3 regions of the Paenibacillus sp. FSL K6-2393 genome follow, and region 2 is predicted to be linked to each of the others. Evidence: predicted binding sites of a transcription regulator. Region 2 holds the regulator's gene; each other region holds the start of a gene.
What was found. The regulator Rex, encoded in region 2, represses fermentation and respiration genes when NADH is low (regulators of the CRP and FNR family bind a similar motif). The targets are predictions, from matches to a motif close to TTGTGAAATATTTCACAA.
Positions count from the first base shown of each region.

Region 1 (5,693 bases), 230 kb from region 2:
TGCTGGTTTAATTCACTAACTCAATCGTGAAATGGAAATTATAGGTTTTATTCAAAAAGAACCCTTCTCCGAGTCAATGATGACTGTGGCAGTTGGGTTCTTTTTGGGTAAGATAGTACTATGGGGAAGTTATACGATATTTCCCATGGTTACGACGCAGCGTGTAATGTATACTGGGATGTATGATCCATTTTGGATGTTATGCTTCTAAAATTTAAACTTTTTAGTTGCAGGCGTTTTCTTTGAAGCTTAAATATGTTATTATGAAATATACTAACAAAATGTAAGTTGATTTGAGTGATCTCTAAAGAGGTGATTAATGTGGAAGGTCAAGACTTGCGGATGTGTCCGCGTTTTGAAACGGCGTTTTCTTTTTTGGGCAAGCGCTGGAATGGTTTAATTATTCAAACATTGATGAGTGGTTCGAAGCGATTCAAGGATATCTCCAATCTGATCCCATCCATGAGTGATAAGATGTTATCCGAACGGATGAAAGATCTGGAGAGTGAAGGTATTCTGGTTCGTCACGTCTATCCCGAGACGCCGGTTCGTATTGAATATGAACTGACGGATAAAGGTAGAGCGCTCCAGCCTGTCATGAATCAAATTCAAGACTGGGCTGAGAAGTGGGTTGACTAACGTATAAGCATCACCCACTTTCGTTGCATGAATGACATAGACTCCTGATTTCTGTGGAAATCAGGGGTTTTTGTCTTAAGTATAACGTGGATCGGCGTTTTTCTCTTGGGCTATGCACATGTTGTCATGAGTTGTAGTATAATCTATAGAAAATGGCCACAGACGGCCGGAGCGAAGGAGGCCCACTTGTCATGAGAGAAGAAAGCTTATCCCGTGAAGTACGCTACGGCAAAAAAGATATTGCAGAACTTGAGAGCGCATCCATTCAGGTACATCTGATTTACAAAAAAGCTGCGGAGTTGTTTAAGCGCACAGCATATTCCCGTTCGGTTATGGATGATCTTGCCGAAGTGAATACGCATTCTGTGAACAGCGATGGTCCGAGATTAGCTCCGGCGGTGCTGCAAAAATGGATTCAAACGTCCAGGGGCTGGAAGTGTATCGGATGTGAGCTGGGACAACCTGATTCAAAGACTTCTCAGATGGAAGATACCATCCATGGTGAGCGGTTGGTTCTGGATGTGGGAGAAGGTCGGTTGGTTCAGGCAGAAATGCTGATTCAGGCGGTTGTCTGGTCTCAATATGAGAAGATTCGAATGTTTGCACCATGGCTTGGGGATGAACCCTTTTATAGCGTGCAGGAACTGGATGTCATTGCCCGTTATATTGTGCCTACCTATTTCTCGGAACGGCCTTTGCACGAGCAAGGCAAGGTATTCAAGGTCCATCAACAATATGGGCAGATTCCGCTATATCAGGAGTATGTAGACGCACCTTCATGTTGTGTACAGGTGGATGGTGGATTACTTGAAGGTCGATTGCTGACAGGTGTATATGTATCTGAGGAGCAGTTCTTCGGGCTTAATCCATATCTGAAAGATGGCGATGGAGGACGGACATATATGCAGGCTAGTGTCCAGTGATAACGTAACCAATTCGAACATAAAAATGAATTAGATTGGAGAGCCTGTGTGCAGGCTCTCTTTCTTGTACAAGCCCTATTTGGAGGGGACACCCTATAAAAGTAACGGCTTTGACACTTTTTTTTGCCGAAAGTTGTGCCATAATAGAGGTTATGGACAACAGGGTGAATGATTTTACGCAGGGTGGTGTTACCTACATGATGAAGAAAATCCCCGGTTACATAGGTGTATGTTTGCTCCTACTGGCGATCTTGGCTGGTTGTAGTGAGACACAGCCTTCTGAGCAGCCAATTGTCAAGGAGACAGAAACAGCGAATACGATCACAGTGGCTGTAGATGGCAGTACATTTTTGCCTGATGCAACAAAGTCCATTAAGCGAGATTTTAGTGAGGGTTTGACACTCAAAAAAGCATTACTCAATAGCGGACTGGTAGATTTTACGGCAGATGGCAAACGGATTCAATCCGTCGGAGAAGTTTCTCTGGATTCTTCGCTGAGCTGGGCTGTCAAATTAAATGGCAAGGATATTGAGCAGCAAGATTGGGACATGGAGCTTCATGCCAAAGATGAAGTGATCATTTACGTGAAAGCCGCTGACAGTGGGGGGGATGGCGTTGCATATCAGACAACGTTACTCAAGGTTAGCGGTGGAAACATTATGCCAACCCTTAATCGTCAATATGCCGGCGTCTACGTTCAAGAGTGCACAGTTCGCGATGTGTTGAAGTCCAGCGGCATTGTAAGAATGTCTGAGAATAACAAAATTGTCGTTTCGGTCGAGAATGTCACGCCTCGTATGAATGAGCGGTGGGTCATTATGGTGAATGACAAAGAATTAATGGAAAATGGTCTGGACATGAAATTGAATCCACGTGATGCGGTAAAGCTTGAATTGACCAATGCATCCTAAGTATACCAAGAAGCCCAATCTCTTTTTAGAGAACTGGGCTTTTTTCATTATAATATATAAGCAATATCCGATTAACATATTCAAATATTAAATACGACAGATCTCGTTCGGGCAAAGTTCACAGTGACAGATCCCTTGCAGCATCTTCAGATCTTTGATGACAATCATGCCATTGTCATATTCAATCGCATCTTTCTTGCGCAGATCGCTTAACATGCGGTTTACACTTTCACGAGTGGCTCCAATCATATTGGACAGGTCCGTGTGGGTAATTTTTTTGTGAATAATGACATGCTCCCCATGAGGCTCACCATACGAATTCGACAACCGAATGAGGGTGGAGCAGAGTGCACCCGGTTTGCCATATAACATGAGATCCCGGAATTTGGTCTGTGTCAACCGGTGGTGGATGCCCATCCATTTCATAAAGTCGATCGCAAAGTCACAATGCTGGCAGATTAACATCTCCAAGTCTTTATGCTCCAGTACACCAATCTCACTATCCTCCAGAACTTCCGCTGAGAAGCTGTGTTTAGAGCCAAAGAAGGGATCAGCCTGGCCAATCATATCACCGGATTGATACATGTACATGATCAGTTCCTTGCCTTCATCCGTGGATTTGGTGATCTGGGCACGACCCCGTTTCATATAATAAAGTTTGTCAGAGATGTCGCCTTCCCAGTACAGATGTGTACCTTCCGGATAAGTTCTATCTTTCATGGTAACCAGCAGATGGTTGAAATTTGCTTCCGAGAAACAGTTGGTATTACCGCGCTTTTCCAGTACAGTTGTTAGTTCTCTCATAAGTCTATCTCCCCTTTATGTCCATCGGACGACCTTCTGTAGTAAGCAGTAGCCTCCGAGGTTCGCCGCAAACCGTTGCCGTCCTGATCAGGGTCATCTCGGCCGGGAGGAAGGACGGTACAAATTGCGGTGGTTCAATTTTTAAGTTCAGTATATACCTAATCTTACCGTTTGAGGGGGAAGGAAAGGGGGCAAAAATGACGAAATTTCAAACATTGTGATAAAATTCACTTTTAATGGAGAGGATGAATTTTACAGCCCTATATTTTAAATAGGAAGTGAAAATGGTCGTATGAAGGACACTACAAAACTTAAATTAAATTTGTTATACTTTGTGAAAAAAATCACATAATTAAGTTTATTGTCATGTTACGATGTGAATGTAAACGAGAGAGACAAACTAATACGAACCTTTAGGAGGATGAGGGAGATGGCTGTAAAGAACGAAGTCGCCCCAGCAAAAGAACCGACAGCAGGTCAGTATATTCAAACGTTAATTGACAAAGCGAATAAAGCACACGCCGCATTCATGAAGATGGACCAGAAGCAGATTGACCGGATTGTGCAAGCGATGGCGCTTGCGGGTCTGGATAAACACATGATGCTCGCCAAGATGGCCGTAGAAGAAACAGGCCGCGGAGTATATGAGGATAAAATCACCAAAAATATATTTGCAACAGAATATGTGTACCATAGCATCAAGTACGACAAAACCGTAGGTGTGATTGAAGACAACGAATATGAAAGCTTCCAGAAAATTGCGGAGCCGGTCGGCATTATTATGGGGATTACACCAGTAACCAATCCAACATCAACAACGATGTTTAAAGCACTGATCTCCATCAAGACGCGTAACCCAATCATCTTTGGTTTCCACCCATCTGCACAGAATTGTAGCCGGGAAGCTGCTAAAATCCTGTTGGAAGCAGCAGTGAAACATGGTGCACCAGCGGATTGTATTCAGTGGATTGATGATCCTTCCATGGATCGTACAAACGAACTGATGAATCACAATGATGTGGCTCTCATTCTGGCAACAGGCGGATCAGGCATGGTACGTGCGGCGTACAGCTGTGGTAAACCTGCACTGGGCGTAGGACCGGGTAACGTTCCTTGCTTTATCGAGAAAAGTGCTGATATCAATCAGGCAGTGACGGATTTGATCCTGTCCAAATCTTTCGATAACGGCATGATCTGTGCTTCCGAACAAGCGGTCATCATTGAAGAACCGATCTTCGATCAAGTGAAGAAAAAAATGATCGCAAATGGCTGTTACTTTGTTAACAAAGATGAAGCAGCAAAATTGACAGCAGGTGCGATTAATGCCGAGAAATGTGCGGTGAACCCGGCGATTGTTGGTCAATCTGCGGTGAGCATTGCGAAGTTGTGCGGTATTGAAGTTCCAGCAGGCACCAAAATTCTCGTGGCCGAGATTGAAGGGGTAGGTACCAAATTCCCATTGTCGGCTGAGAAATTAAGCCCGGTACTGGCTTGTTACAAAGTTAAAACGGCAGCAGAGGGCATTGAGCGTGCGGCAGAAGTGGTTGCTTTTGGCGGCATGGGTCACTCTTCGGTTATCCACTCCACAAATGAAGAAGTGATCGGCAAATTCGCAGATCGTCTGCAAACCGGACGGATTATTGTGAACTCACCATCCACACACGGTGCCATCGGGGATATCTACAACACAAACATGCCATCGTTGACACTGGGATGCGGATCATACGGACGTAACTCGACTTCTTCCAACGTAACCGCTGTGAACTTAATCAATGTGAAAAGGGTGGCTCGCCGTACCGTGAATATGCAATGGTTCAAAGTGCCAAACAAAGTCTACTTCGAAAAAGGGGCAACGCAGTATCTTGCCAAAATGCCTGATATCACACGTGTGGCGATTATTACGGATGCCATGATGGTGAAACTTGGATATGTTGAAAAGGTAGAACACTATCTGCGTCAACGCCAAATGCCAGTAGCGATCGAAGTATTCTCCGATGTTGAGCCAGATCCATCGACAACAACGGTAGACCGCGGTACAGAAATGATGCGCCGCTTCCAGCCAGACTGCATTATCGCACTCGGCGGTGGATCACCGATGGATGCTGCCAAAGCCATGTGGTTGTTCTATGAATATCCGGACACGGACTTCAACGATCTGAAACAGAAATTCATGGATATCCGTAAACGGATCTACAAATATCCACGTCTCGGCGTAAAAGCGAAATTTGTAGCAATTCCAACCACATCCGGTACAGGATCTGAAGTGACATCGTTCGCGGTTATCACAGATAAAAATCAAGGTAACACCAAATATCCATTGGCCGACTATGAGCTGACACCAGACGTAGCGATTGTTGATCCGGAGTTTGTGTACTCCCTGCCTAGAACAGCCGTTGCAGATACAGGTATGGACGTC
Region 1 covers NZ_JBBOCU010000001.1:2,413,353-2,419,045, forward strand. The annotation lists gene MHI14_RS10615 (ThuA domain-containing protein) at 1-11, shown strand, start outside; gene MHI14_RS10620 (winged helix-turn-helix transcriptional regulator) at 343-639, shown strand; gene MHI14_RS10625 (hypothetical protein) at 831-1,562, shown strand; gene MHI14_RS10630 (hypothetical protein) at 1,760-2,473, shown strand; gene MHI14_RS10635 (Crp/Fnr family transcriptional regulator) at 2,561-3,277, opposite strand; gene adhE (bifunctional acetaldehyde-CoA/alcohol dehydrogenase) at 3,708-5,693, shown strand, end outside.
Region 1: a site for Rex is predicted at 3,610-3,627, ahead of adhE (bifunctional acetaldehyde-CoA/alcohol dehydrogenase). Genes of this name have one in related genera too.

Region 2 (5,693 bases):
TACCGCTCATAACGATTCAGCGCCTCAGTGACCTGTTTGCACCAGAAGACAGTGACTTGGGCTGGTTCTTGGACGGAATGCGCAGTGAGAAGGAAGCAGAGCCGATTCAGGATCTGGACGGACATACCTATTATCGTCAGCTTGCTCTTAATGTAAGTGATTGGACCGATATTGGTGCACCACGCGATGAGCGGGAGGCTAACCCCCTTGATGGTGTAAGCTTCGAACAGTTTATGGACCAGGTTCGGGAGAACCTGAAGGATACGCTGGATCATTACGAAGAGCGTGAAGCGCAGACTCAGATGTTCAGCAGTGTAAGGCAAGCCCTGGATGAAGAGAAACATCTCTTGATCGAAGCAGGAACAGGCACCGGTAAATCTCTGGGTTATCTCTTGCCTGCTATTTACGAAAGTGTGAAGCAGGAACAGAAAGTTATGGTCAGCACGCATACGATCAATCTGCAGGAGCAATTGAGAGAGCGGGACATTCCGATGCTGACTCAAGTGGTTCCGTTCCCGTTTAAGGCTGCTGTATTCAAAGGACGTGGACATTACCTGTGCCTGCGCAAATTTGAACACAAAATCAATAAACGTGAATTCGCTACACCCAAAGAGGATTATTTCACAGCTGCTCAGATGATTGTCTGGCTCACGCAGACCGAAACCGGAGATGATGAGGAACTTAACCTTAGCGGACGCGGAGGGGACTTCTGGGAGACGGTACAGAGCGAATCCGAGTCCTGTCTGGGAAGATCATGTCCATGGTTCCGCAAATGTTTCTACCATCGTGCCAAACATGAGGCCGGGTTGTCTGATATTGTAATCACCAATCACTCCAAATTATTTACGGATGTGAAAGCCGCGCATCAGCTGCTGCCAGCCTATGAGAGTCTTGTGATCGATGAGGCACATCATCTGGAGGATGTCGCTGGTAAACATCTTGGAATGCATATGAAATATTTCACCTTGGTTCATACACTGACCCGCCTGTTTAAAGACAGTCGTAATGGTCAGCTGCCTATGCTTCGTTCCCAGTTATCCGGGCATGAAAATTCGGTTCAATGGGGCTCCATGGTGGATCAGATGTTCCCGCTGGCTGTTGAGGTCAAGGAACTGTGGGATCGTATGAGCGATGCCTTGTTCGGTTTGTTGCCTGAACGAAGTGATGCTTCACCGGGAGAGACGGGGCAATTTTCACTGCGTCTGAAAGCTTCTCAGAAACCTGCAAAATGGCAGGAGTTGCAGGATCTGGAGAACCAGATCTATGTGACTCTGGGCGATTTGGTTCGCAAAGGGGACAAATTGCTGCTTGAGGTGAAAGAGGATCAGGATGATTATCAATCGGATAGTCTGATCACGGACATTACAGGATTGCTGAAAGATCTGACCACATTGAAGGAGAATCTACGTTTCTTCATGCGTATGGATGATGCCAAAACGGTGTACTGGATGGAAGCCAGCGGTCAGTTCCGAAGTAAATCTCTTCAGTTGTATGCTGTACCTGTAGATGTCAGTGCACAACTTAAGGATTTATTTTTTGATAAAAAGAAAAGTGTTGTACTTACATCGGCTACGCTTTCGGTAGATAAGTCATTCCAGTTCATGATTGAACAACTTGGCTTGCAGGAAGCTTCCGAGAATAATCGGTTGTTAACTTCGATGCTGCCATCACCTTTCAACTATCGCGATCAGGCACTTCTGGTGATTCCGCGTGATTTCCCGAGTGTGAAGGGCAGTGTGGGTGATGCGCACTTTGTTAATATGCTGGTGCGATCACTCGCAGAGACGGCAATTGCCACGCGTGGACGCATGATGGTTCTGTTTACTTCATACAAGATGCTGCGACAGGTCTATGATCCGCTGAAGGAGGCACTGTCTGGTAACGACATCTCGTTGCTTGGGCAAGGCGTTGACAGTGGAAGCCGCTCCAAGCTGACTCGCAGGTTCCAAGATGCCAAAGCTACGGTACTTCTGGGTACAAGCAGCTTCTGGGAGGGTGTAGATATCCCGGGAGAGGCGCTAACCTGTCTCGCTATTGTGCGACTGCCTTTCCAGCCACCGAATCATCCGTTGGTGGAAGCCAAGAGTGAGCTGCTTCAGGAACAGAAGAAAAATCCGTTCATGAAACTGTCCGTGCCGCAAGCGGTCATTCGTTTCAAGCAGGGATTTGGCCGGTTGGTGCGTACAGCGAAGGACAGAGGAATTGTCATTGTTTATGATACACGGGTGATTGAAGCGTACTATGGTAAATTCTTTTTATATTCTTTACCTGGTCCCAAAATGGAACACATGCTCACGGAGCAGATGGTTCCACGAATTACCGAGTGGTTGGAAAAACCTGCTAATGAACAAAAATAATGGTTGTTTTGTTCGTTATATCATTGCATGACACTATCGTTTGGCGTTAAACTTTATTAGATATTTCCGTATCCGATTAAAGCAGCTGCACGTAAGAACTTATAACCTAAATTACAAGGAGCATTCTGTATAAAATGTCACGTTTATCTTTGAGTTTATACAGGATGCTCATCTTTTCATCTATTATTTTATCGTGGCCTTGGTAAGGGGGAGCAAGAATGAAATCGGATAAAATTTCAGAAGCGGTGGTACGCCGTCTGCCTGTATACTTGCGTTATTTGAACGAGTTGCATCAGCGTGAGGTGGCTACTGTTTCTTCTCAAGAGCTTGGACAGAGGCTGGATCTGAATCCGGCCCAAATTCGTAAAGACCTGGCTTACTTCGGTGATTTTGGTCGTAAAGGAATCGGGTATGATGTATCTTATTTGATTGAGAAAATTCGTCACATTCTCAAAATCGATCAGCAAATTAATGTAGCTCTGGTAGGCGCGGGTAATCTCGGTCAAGCCTTGTCCAACTACAACGCATATCTGAAAGACAACATGAAGATTGTTGCTGTATTTGATGCATATGGACCGAAGATTGGTAGCCAAATCAACAGTTTGACGGTAAAACCAATGAATGAATTGACGGAAGCGGTTAAAACGGAAAACATCCGTATCGGTATTATCACGGTTCCGGATACGGAAGCCCAAAATGTTGCGGATCAGCTTATTGAATCAGGAATTGAAGCGATCCTTAATTTTGCACCAACAATTCTAAAAACACCGCCGCATATCCGCATTCACCATGCTGACTTTACAACGGATCTGCTTAGTTTGGCCTATTACTTGGAGACTGGAAAGGACGACGAGGAAGATGACAACAAATAGATGGGTAATTCACAACGGCAAATTTGCCGTTAATGAAGGCGGCACAGCATGGAACGTGGTTCAAGGATACATGGTTGTCGAGGATGACAAGATTGTGCATATTGGTGAGACATTGCCGGATGGAGACAAAAATTGTACCAAAGTGGATGGAAAAGGACTGTTCTTCCTGCCGGGTCTGATCAATACGCATGGTCATGCAGCAATGTCGTTGCTCAGAGGGCACGGAGACGATCTTGCATTGCAAGTATGGTTGCAGGAAAAAATGTGGCCGATGGAAGCAAAAATGACTTCAGAAGATGTATATTGGGGAACTTCCCTGTCGGTGCTTGAAATGTTGAAAGGCGGAACTACAGCTTTCCTGGACATGTACGATCACATGGATCAAGTTGCCAAAGTTGTGGAGCAATCAGGCGTTAGAGCAGCACTGGCACGTGGTGTAATCGGGCTGTGCTCGGAAGAAGAGCAACTGCGGAAGCTGGAGGAGTCGGCAGCGTTTGCACGTGAGTGGAATGGACAGGCAGATGGTCGCATTACAACCGTAATCTCGCCACATGCACCATATACATGCCCTCCTGACTACATAGAGAAGCTTGTGCAGGTTGCGAACGACCTGAACCTTCCTCTCCATACACATATGTCTGAAACGCTTCGTGAAGTGGAGCAGAACGTGGCTGATTATGGACTGCGTCCTGTGGCACATCTGGAGAAACTGGGCTTTTTCTCCCGTCCATCCCTGGTTGCACATGCGGTGCATCTGAATGACGAAGAGATTGAAATTTTGGCCCGTCATGATGTGGCTGTATCCCATAACCCGGGAAGTAACCTGAAACTCGCTTCCGGTGTTGCGCGGGTACCTGCGTTACTGAAAGCAGGAGTTACCGTGTCACTCGGAACAGACGGACCGGCAAGCAACAACAACCTGGATATGTTCGAGGAAATGAGACTGGCTGCATTGATCCACAAAGGTGTATCTGGTGACCCGACGGCAGTGCCAGCAGGCGAAGCGTTACTCCTCGGAACGTCATACGGTGCCAAATCCATCTTCTTGAACAATACCGGAGCACTCCAGGTTGGCATGAAGGCTGATTTTATCGCTTTGGACATTGAACAGGCACATTTCTATCCACATACAGACCTGATCTCGCATACCATCTACTCGGCTTCTGCCAAAGATGTAGAGCACGTATGGGTGGATGGAAAACAAGTGGTGAAACACGGCGAATGTCTGACGCTGGATGAAGAGCGCATTTTGCGTGAGTCTCAATTGGCATTTGATGGTCTGCTTGCTCGTTAATTGCAGGACAGAACATCATAGGGAAAGGAAGTTCGGCTTTTGAAGAAAAAAAAGAAGTGGATATGGATTTCGCTGCTTGCACTGGTTCTGATTCTGTTTGGACTTCAGCGTTATTACGTCTATGTCACACAGGACCAACGTAAGGAAGAAGCGCTCGCCATACAAGCAGCACAGAAGCAACTGGGCATTACATCCTATGATGAATTGCGCAAGTACATCTGGGGAGACAAAGAAGGCTCTGACAACATCTACTGGACCCTGATCGGTAAAAATAAGGATAACCAGGATGTTATGGTCTGGGTTAAATTCGATGCAAACAATCAACCGGCTAAGGGTGCAAACGCTGTACACAGTGAGCTGCTGCAGAATGGCATGTCCGAAGCGCAGATCCGCAATCGCTTCAGTTCTGAAGTTCCTGCCGGCGAGATTAAGCGAATCATGCCCGGAGTTGTGAATGGAATATATGTGTGGCAAGTGTATTATAAAGACGGTACGCATAACCACTATCGCTTTTATCGTTTTAGCAACGGAGAACAGGTGGACCTGGTCTACACCCTCCCGAACAGCTAGAACAAATAGAGTGACATAACTAGAGAATTAGAGAAATAAAAGAACCGGCAGACGGATATCCGACTGAACCGGTTCTTTGTGTTGTCTGTAAACATTTTTGATTTAAATAGTTAAAATTAATAATTTATTCATATTTTCGCCTTCGAAAATGTATATACGATGTGATATACTCAGATATGTACTCAAAGTTACATTCAAAAACAAATAATCCTGTCGAAATTCTCGCAGGAGTCAATGTACACATATTCGTATATACCAATAAGCCAGTAGGTTAGGCCAAAATCTGGGAGGGGTAATTCACTTGAAGCTAAAAGTATTGCCTATTGCTTTAACTGCCGTCATTTCAGCCGTTGTGTTGTTTGGAGGTTGGTTTGTATATCGTCAGGTGGCTGTGCAGAATCCGATTGAAAAGATGGTTACCCAGTACGATGGAGTCAATGACGTTCAATTAACTATTAACCGCAATGACGTACAATTGAAACTGGATCTGCAACCTGATGTTGATTTGGGCAGACTGGTACAATATATTCACAAAGAAGGACAGACGTTAATTGGAACACGTTCACTAAAGTTGGATGTTGTGGATCATTCCAGTGAAGC
Region 2 covers NZ_JBBOCU010000001.1:2,646,030-2,651,722, forward strand. The annotation lists gene dinG (ATP-dependent DNA helicase DinG) at 1-2,357, shown strand, start outside; gene MHI14_RS11775 (redox-sensing transcriptional repressor Rex) at 2,576-3,229, shown strand; gene MHI14_RS11780 (amidohydrolase) at 3,216-4,523, shown strand; gene MHI14_RS11785 (cell wall elongation regulator TseB-like domain-containing protein) at 4,563-5,093, shown strand; gene MHI14_RS11790 (hypothetical protein) at 5,395-5,693, shown strand, end outside.

Region 3 (5,693 bases), on a different contig from region 2:
AGGGAGGGCACTTCCGCAATCCTGTACATGACTGTAGGCGATTCAGCGATTCAGGGGTAGTGGTTATGGTTCAGGTAAGGCTTTCATAGTATAACTTAGGAGGTTCGCACAGTTGCAGAACGACATTCAGGAAGTATTGATCAGTGAAGAAGAAATTCAGAGTAAAGTCAAGGAATTAGGCGCAACACTAAGTGCCGAATATGCAAATCGCAATCCTTTGGTCATTTGTGTGCTCAAGGGTGCGTTTATATTTATGGCTGATTTGGTTAAAAACATAACGGTACCTGTTGAAATGGATTTTATGGCGGTATCCAGTTACGGCGCTTCCACCAAGTCATCAGGTGTTGTCAAAATCATTAAGGATCTGGATGTATCCGTTGAAGGACGGGAAGTTCTGATTGTCGAAGATATTATCGACAGCGGACTTACACTCAGCTATCTGATTGAACTGCTAGAAAACCGCGGTGCCGAGTCGGTGCGTGTGGTTACGCTGTTCGACAAGCCTTCAGGTCGTAAAGTTGAGTTGGAAGCTCATTACACAGGCTTTGACATTCCTGACGCGTTCATCGTTGGTTACGGTTTGGATTTTGCGGAGAAGTACCGGAACCTGCCCTATATCGGGATTTTGAAGCCGGAAGTCTATAGTAGCTAATATCCTGCCCGACCCAAGCCTTGAGCTGTTCTTGGCTTCTGTTGAGAAGCCATGTCGGGCTATGTTAAAATAATTAAAGTGTCTCGAGAGGAGGTAGGGGATGAATCGGTTCATCCGGAATTCTGGTTTTTATTTGATTCTTTTTTTAGTTGTGGTGGGGATAGTCCAGTTCGTCAGCAATGGCGGCGAAGCCACCGATAATCCTAGATATGATCAGTTGCGTGCAGCGATCAAAGCCAACAATGTCTCTGAATTGACGGTTCAATTCAACGGTCAAACGTATCTCGTGACCGGTCAATACAAGAAGGCACCTGATGGCGCCAAATCAGAAAATTTCTCAACGTATATTCCTCCTACGGATGAGGCAATTAGTGAGCTTGTAGCTGCAAGTGAAACTAACAATTTCCAATATCATCAGGAGCCAATGAAAGGTGACAGCATCTGGTTGACGTTGCTGACTTCCTTTATTCCTTTGATCATTATGTTCCTGCTGTTCTTCTTCCTGTTTAATCAGGCTCAAGGCGGCGGCGGTAAAGTAATGAACTTTGGTAAAAGCCGTGCTCGTCTCTACAATGAAGAGAAGAAGCGGGTTACATTTGAAGATGTTGCGGGTGCTGACGAAGAGAAACAGGAACTTGTTGAGGTTGTAGACTTCCTCAAGGACCCTCGTAAATTCGCAGCAGTAGGTGCACGGATTCCTAAGGGCGTATTGCTCGTAGGTCCTCCAGGTACCGGTAAAACGTTGCTCGCTCGTGCCGTAGCCGGTGAAGCGGGTGTACCATTCTTCAGTATTTCAGGTTCCGACTTCGTTGAGATGTTTGTCGGTGTCGGTGCATCACGTGTACGTGATTTGTTTGAAAATGCGAAGAAAAATGCGCCATGTATCATCTTTATCGATGAGATTGATGCTGTAGGACGTCAGCGTGGTGCTGGTCTTGGTGGTGGTCACGATGAGCGTGAGCAAACACTCAACCAGTTGCTCGTTGAAATGGACGGTTTCGGAGCTAACGAAGGTATTATCATCGTAGCTGCAACGAACCGTGCAGATATTTTGGACCCTGCCTTGCTGCGTCCAGGACGTTTTGACCGTCAAATTACGGTTGACCGCCCTGATGTAAGAGGTCGTGAAGCTGTCCTGAAAGTACATTCCCGTAATAAACCACTGACCAAAGATGTGAAAATGGATATTATCGCGAAGCGTACAACAGGTTTCTCTGGTGCGGATTTGGAGAATCTCTTGAACGAAGCGGCATTGCTTGCAGCGCGTCGTAACCGTAAAGATATTTCCATGAAGGAAGTTGACGAAGCGATTGACCGTGTCATCGTTGGTACGGAGAAGAAAAGCCGTGTCATCAGTGATCGCGAGAAACGAATCGTTGCTTATCACGAAGCAGGTCATACCATTGTAGGATATTTCCTCGAACATGCTGATATGGTACATAAAGTGACCATTATTCCGCGCGGACGTGCGGGTGGATATGTAATCATGTTGCCAAAAGAAGACCGTATGCTGGTTACCAAGCAGGAACTGTTGGATAAAGTAACCGGACTTCTCGGGGGTCGTGTAGCTGAAGAATTGTTCATCGGAGAAATTGGTACTGGTGCATACAGTGACTTCCAGCAAGCGACAGGTATTGTTCGCAGCATGGTTATGGAATACGGTATGAGTGAGAAATTGGGACCTATGCAATTCGGAAGTTCACAAGGACAGGTATTCCTTGGTCGGGATATCGGTCATGAACAGAATTACTCGGATTCCATTGCTTATGAGATTGATCAGGAAATGCAACGCTTTATCAATGATTGTTATGAGAAGTGTAAAGACTTGCTTGTTAAACATTCAAAAGAGATGCACCTGATCGCTCAAACTTTGCTTGAGGTAGAGACTTTGGAAATGGATCAGATCAAGCAATTGATCGAAACAGGTTCTTTGACTCCAAAAGCAGAGAATGACAATGATGGTGAAGGCACACCAACTGAAGGCGGAGAGCCAATCATCGACAACATCGGTGATGTGCGTGTCCGTATTCAAGGTAAAGATGAAACGCCTGAGCCACCAGCCGGAGATATTCCAAACGAAGCTCCGAATCTGGAAAAGGGTAATAACAATAACCCGGATGATGGCGGAACAAAGCCAACGTCTTAATGCATAATACATCTGGCTAGGATAGCAGGTAAAATCAAGAGAGCCCTCGGGGCTCTCTTTTTTTATCCATTATTTTAAAAGAGGATAGATAAAGATAAACGGGAGTTAGATGGCGAACCAGTTAGCAAACAGGTGGTTACAGCGCTGTTCCGGGCCTTTTTCATTTATTGACAGAGTCGTGAACGTTGTGTAAATTAGTTGTTAAACCGCTTGTGATTCGTTTCTCAAGCGAAGATAACGACTTAGGTTAGCCCACGAAACAGCGCATGACGCTGTCCCGATAAAGGAGAGGATCACAGGTGGAAGCTCTGGCTTTAGAGCGCAAGGCTGAGATGAACCGCGAGTTGCGTGCGCGGCTTATGGAGTTGAAGAAGGAACGTAATGCCATTATTCTTGCCCATTATTATCAACGTGACGAAGTACAGGAGGTTGCTGACTTCCGTGGAGATTCGTTTCTGTTAGCCCAGAAGGCAGCACAAACAGATGCGGATGTGATTGTTTTCTGTGGTGTTCATTTTATGGGTGAAAGCGCTAAAATTCTAGCGCCAAATAAAACAGTTATTATCCCGGACGAACGTGCGGGCTGCCCAATGGCAGATATGGTGAATGTGGATGGACTACGCAAATTGAAAGCACAACATCCTAATGCCAAGGTGGTTACGTATATCAATTCCTCGGCTGAGATCAAAGCAGAGACTGACATCTGTTGTACATCGGCGAACGCAGTCCGGGTTATTCAATCGGTGGATTCCGACGAAATTATCTGGGTACCGGATAAAAACCTGGGACATTATGTGCAGCAGCATACAGACAAGAAAATGATTATCTGGGAAGGTTATTGCAACACTCACGATATGCTTACAGTCAAAGATGTGGTGGAGATGAGAGCCAAGCATCCGAATGCAGAGTTTGTTGTCCATCCAGAGTGTCGCCCTGAGGTTGTAGAAATGGGTGATTTTGTAGGCAGCACAACAGCTATTCTGGAGTATTGCAAAAATTCATCAGCGAAGGAATTTATCGTAGGTACCGAAGATGGTACAGGATATCAGCTTCGTCTGGATAGTCCGGATAAACAGTTCCACTTTGCTACCAAGTTCCTCGTATGTCCCAACATGAAGGTGAACAACTTGAAGAAACTGGTGAAATGCCTGGAAACGATGAAGCCGCAAATCTACGTGCCACCGGCCGTTGCCGACAAAGCCAGAGAATCACTAGAGCGCATGTTGTTGGTAAAGTAGGATGCGCTACTCTTGCTCCAAGACAGGTGAATAACATGATACCGCAATATTTAGTTGATTTTGATCTGTCTGCGCTACCCATGGTAGAGACGGATGTACTGGTTATAGGCTCAGGGATTGCTGGTTTGTTTACTGCCATTAAGGCAAGTGAACAACAACGTGTGTTAATGATCACGAAGAAGTCATTACTTGAAAGTAACACCAGATATGCGCAGGGAGGCATCGCTGCGGTTATTGCTGAGGATGATTCACCTGCTTACCACTTGCAGGATACACTTGTAGCAGGAGCGGGCTTATGCCGCTCCGAAGCGGTAGAGGTATTGGTGAATGAGGGTCCGGACGGAGTGAAGGAACTGATTCGTTTGGGTACTTTATTTGATCTGGAGAACGGCGAGTTGGCGTTGACGCAGGAAGGTGCGCATAGCCACCGCCGTATTTTGCATGCCAACGGAGATGCAACAGGATATGAGATTGTACGTGCGCTTGCGGTCGAAGTGAATGAACATCCCGGAATTGAAGTATGGGATGAGCATTTTGTTATTGACCTGATTACAGATCGAGGGGAATGCATTGGCGCTCTGGTTCAGAAGGATGACGGATCGCAAGTGTTCGTGAAGGCACAGGCCACTGTGCTCTGCTCTGGTGGGGCAGGACAACTGTACCGATACACGACGAATCCGGATGTAGCTACTGCCGATGGTGTAGCCATGGCCTATCGGGCTGGGGCTATTGTTCGTGACATGGAATTTATCCAATTCCACCCCACCTCTCTTTGTTACCCGGGGGCCCCGCGTTTCCTTGTGTCAGAAGCCGTACGCGGCGAAGGGGCATATTTGCGCAATGTGAAGGGCGAGCGCTTTATGGATCGTTATCATGCCCAGCTTGAACTGGCCCCACGCGATATCGTGGCACGAGCGATTGTTAGTGAGATGGAGTCCACCAACAGTACCTTTGTGTACTTGGACATTACGCATGAACAACCAGAGATGATCAAGCATCGGTTCCCTACCATATATGAGACTTGTATGCGTTATGGATTGGACATGACAACGGACTGGATTCCCGTTGCACCTGCTGCCCATTACATGATGGGTGGAGTGAAAACGGATCTTAGTGGAGAGAGCAACATCTCCCGGTTATTTGCTTGTGGTGAGGTGTCTTCTACAGGAGTGCACGGAGCTAATCGCCTGGCAAGTAACTCTTTATCAGAAGCGATTGTATTTGGGCGGAGAATTGTTGATCGTATTCAATCTCTTCCTCCGCTTGGTTTATTACAAGTAAGAGGGGCTGCGCCTTCATCTGTAGAGATGAATAACAAGATCAATAAGATCACGGAAGAGCAAAAGCCGGTATCCGAAAGACGTTTACGACTACAGAAAATGATGGTTCGTCAGGTAGGCTTGCGCCGGAATGGTGAGGATCTGCAGAAGGCCATGGACAAGCTGCAACAGGAATTGCAATTTTTTGATCAGACTCTCACCCATAAGGAAGAGCTGGAGTATGCCAACCTTCTGACCTGTGCCTGGTTAGTTACCAGCGGAGCATTACACCGCGAGGAGAGTCGGGGGGCTCACTATCGTGAGGATTTCCCGGCGCGTGATGATATCGTGTGGCAGAAGCATAGTCTGCAGCAGCGAGAACAAGCGATTGTGGAGGA
Region 3 covers NZ_JBBOCU010000002.1:46,108-51,800, forward strand. The annotation lists gene tilS (tRNA lysidine(34) synthetase TilS) at 1-60, shown strand, start outside; gene hpt (hypoxanthine phosphoribosyltransferase) at 113-652, shown strand; gene ftsH (ATP-dependent zinc metalloprotease FtsH) at 753-2,798, shown strand; gene nadA (quinolinate synthase NadA) at 3,098-4,036, shown strand; gene nadB (L-aspartate oxidase) at 4,072-5,693, shown strand, end outside.
Region 3: a site for Rex is predicted at 3,009-3,026, ahead of nadA (quinolinate synthase NadA). Genes of this name have one in related genera too.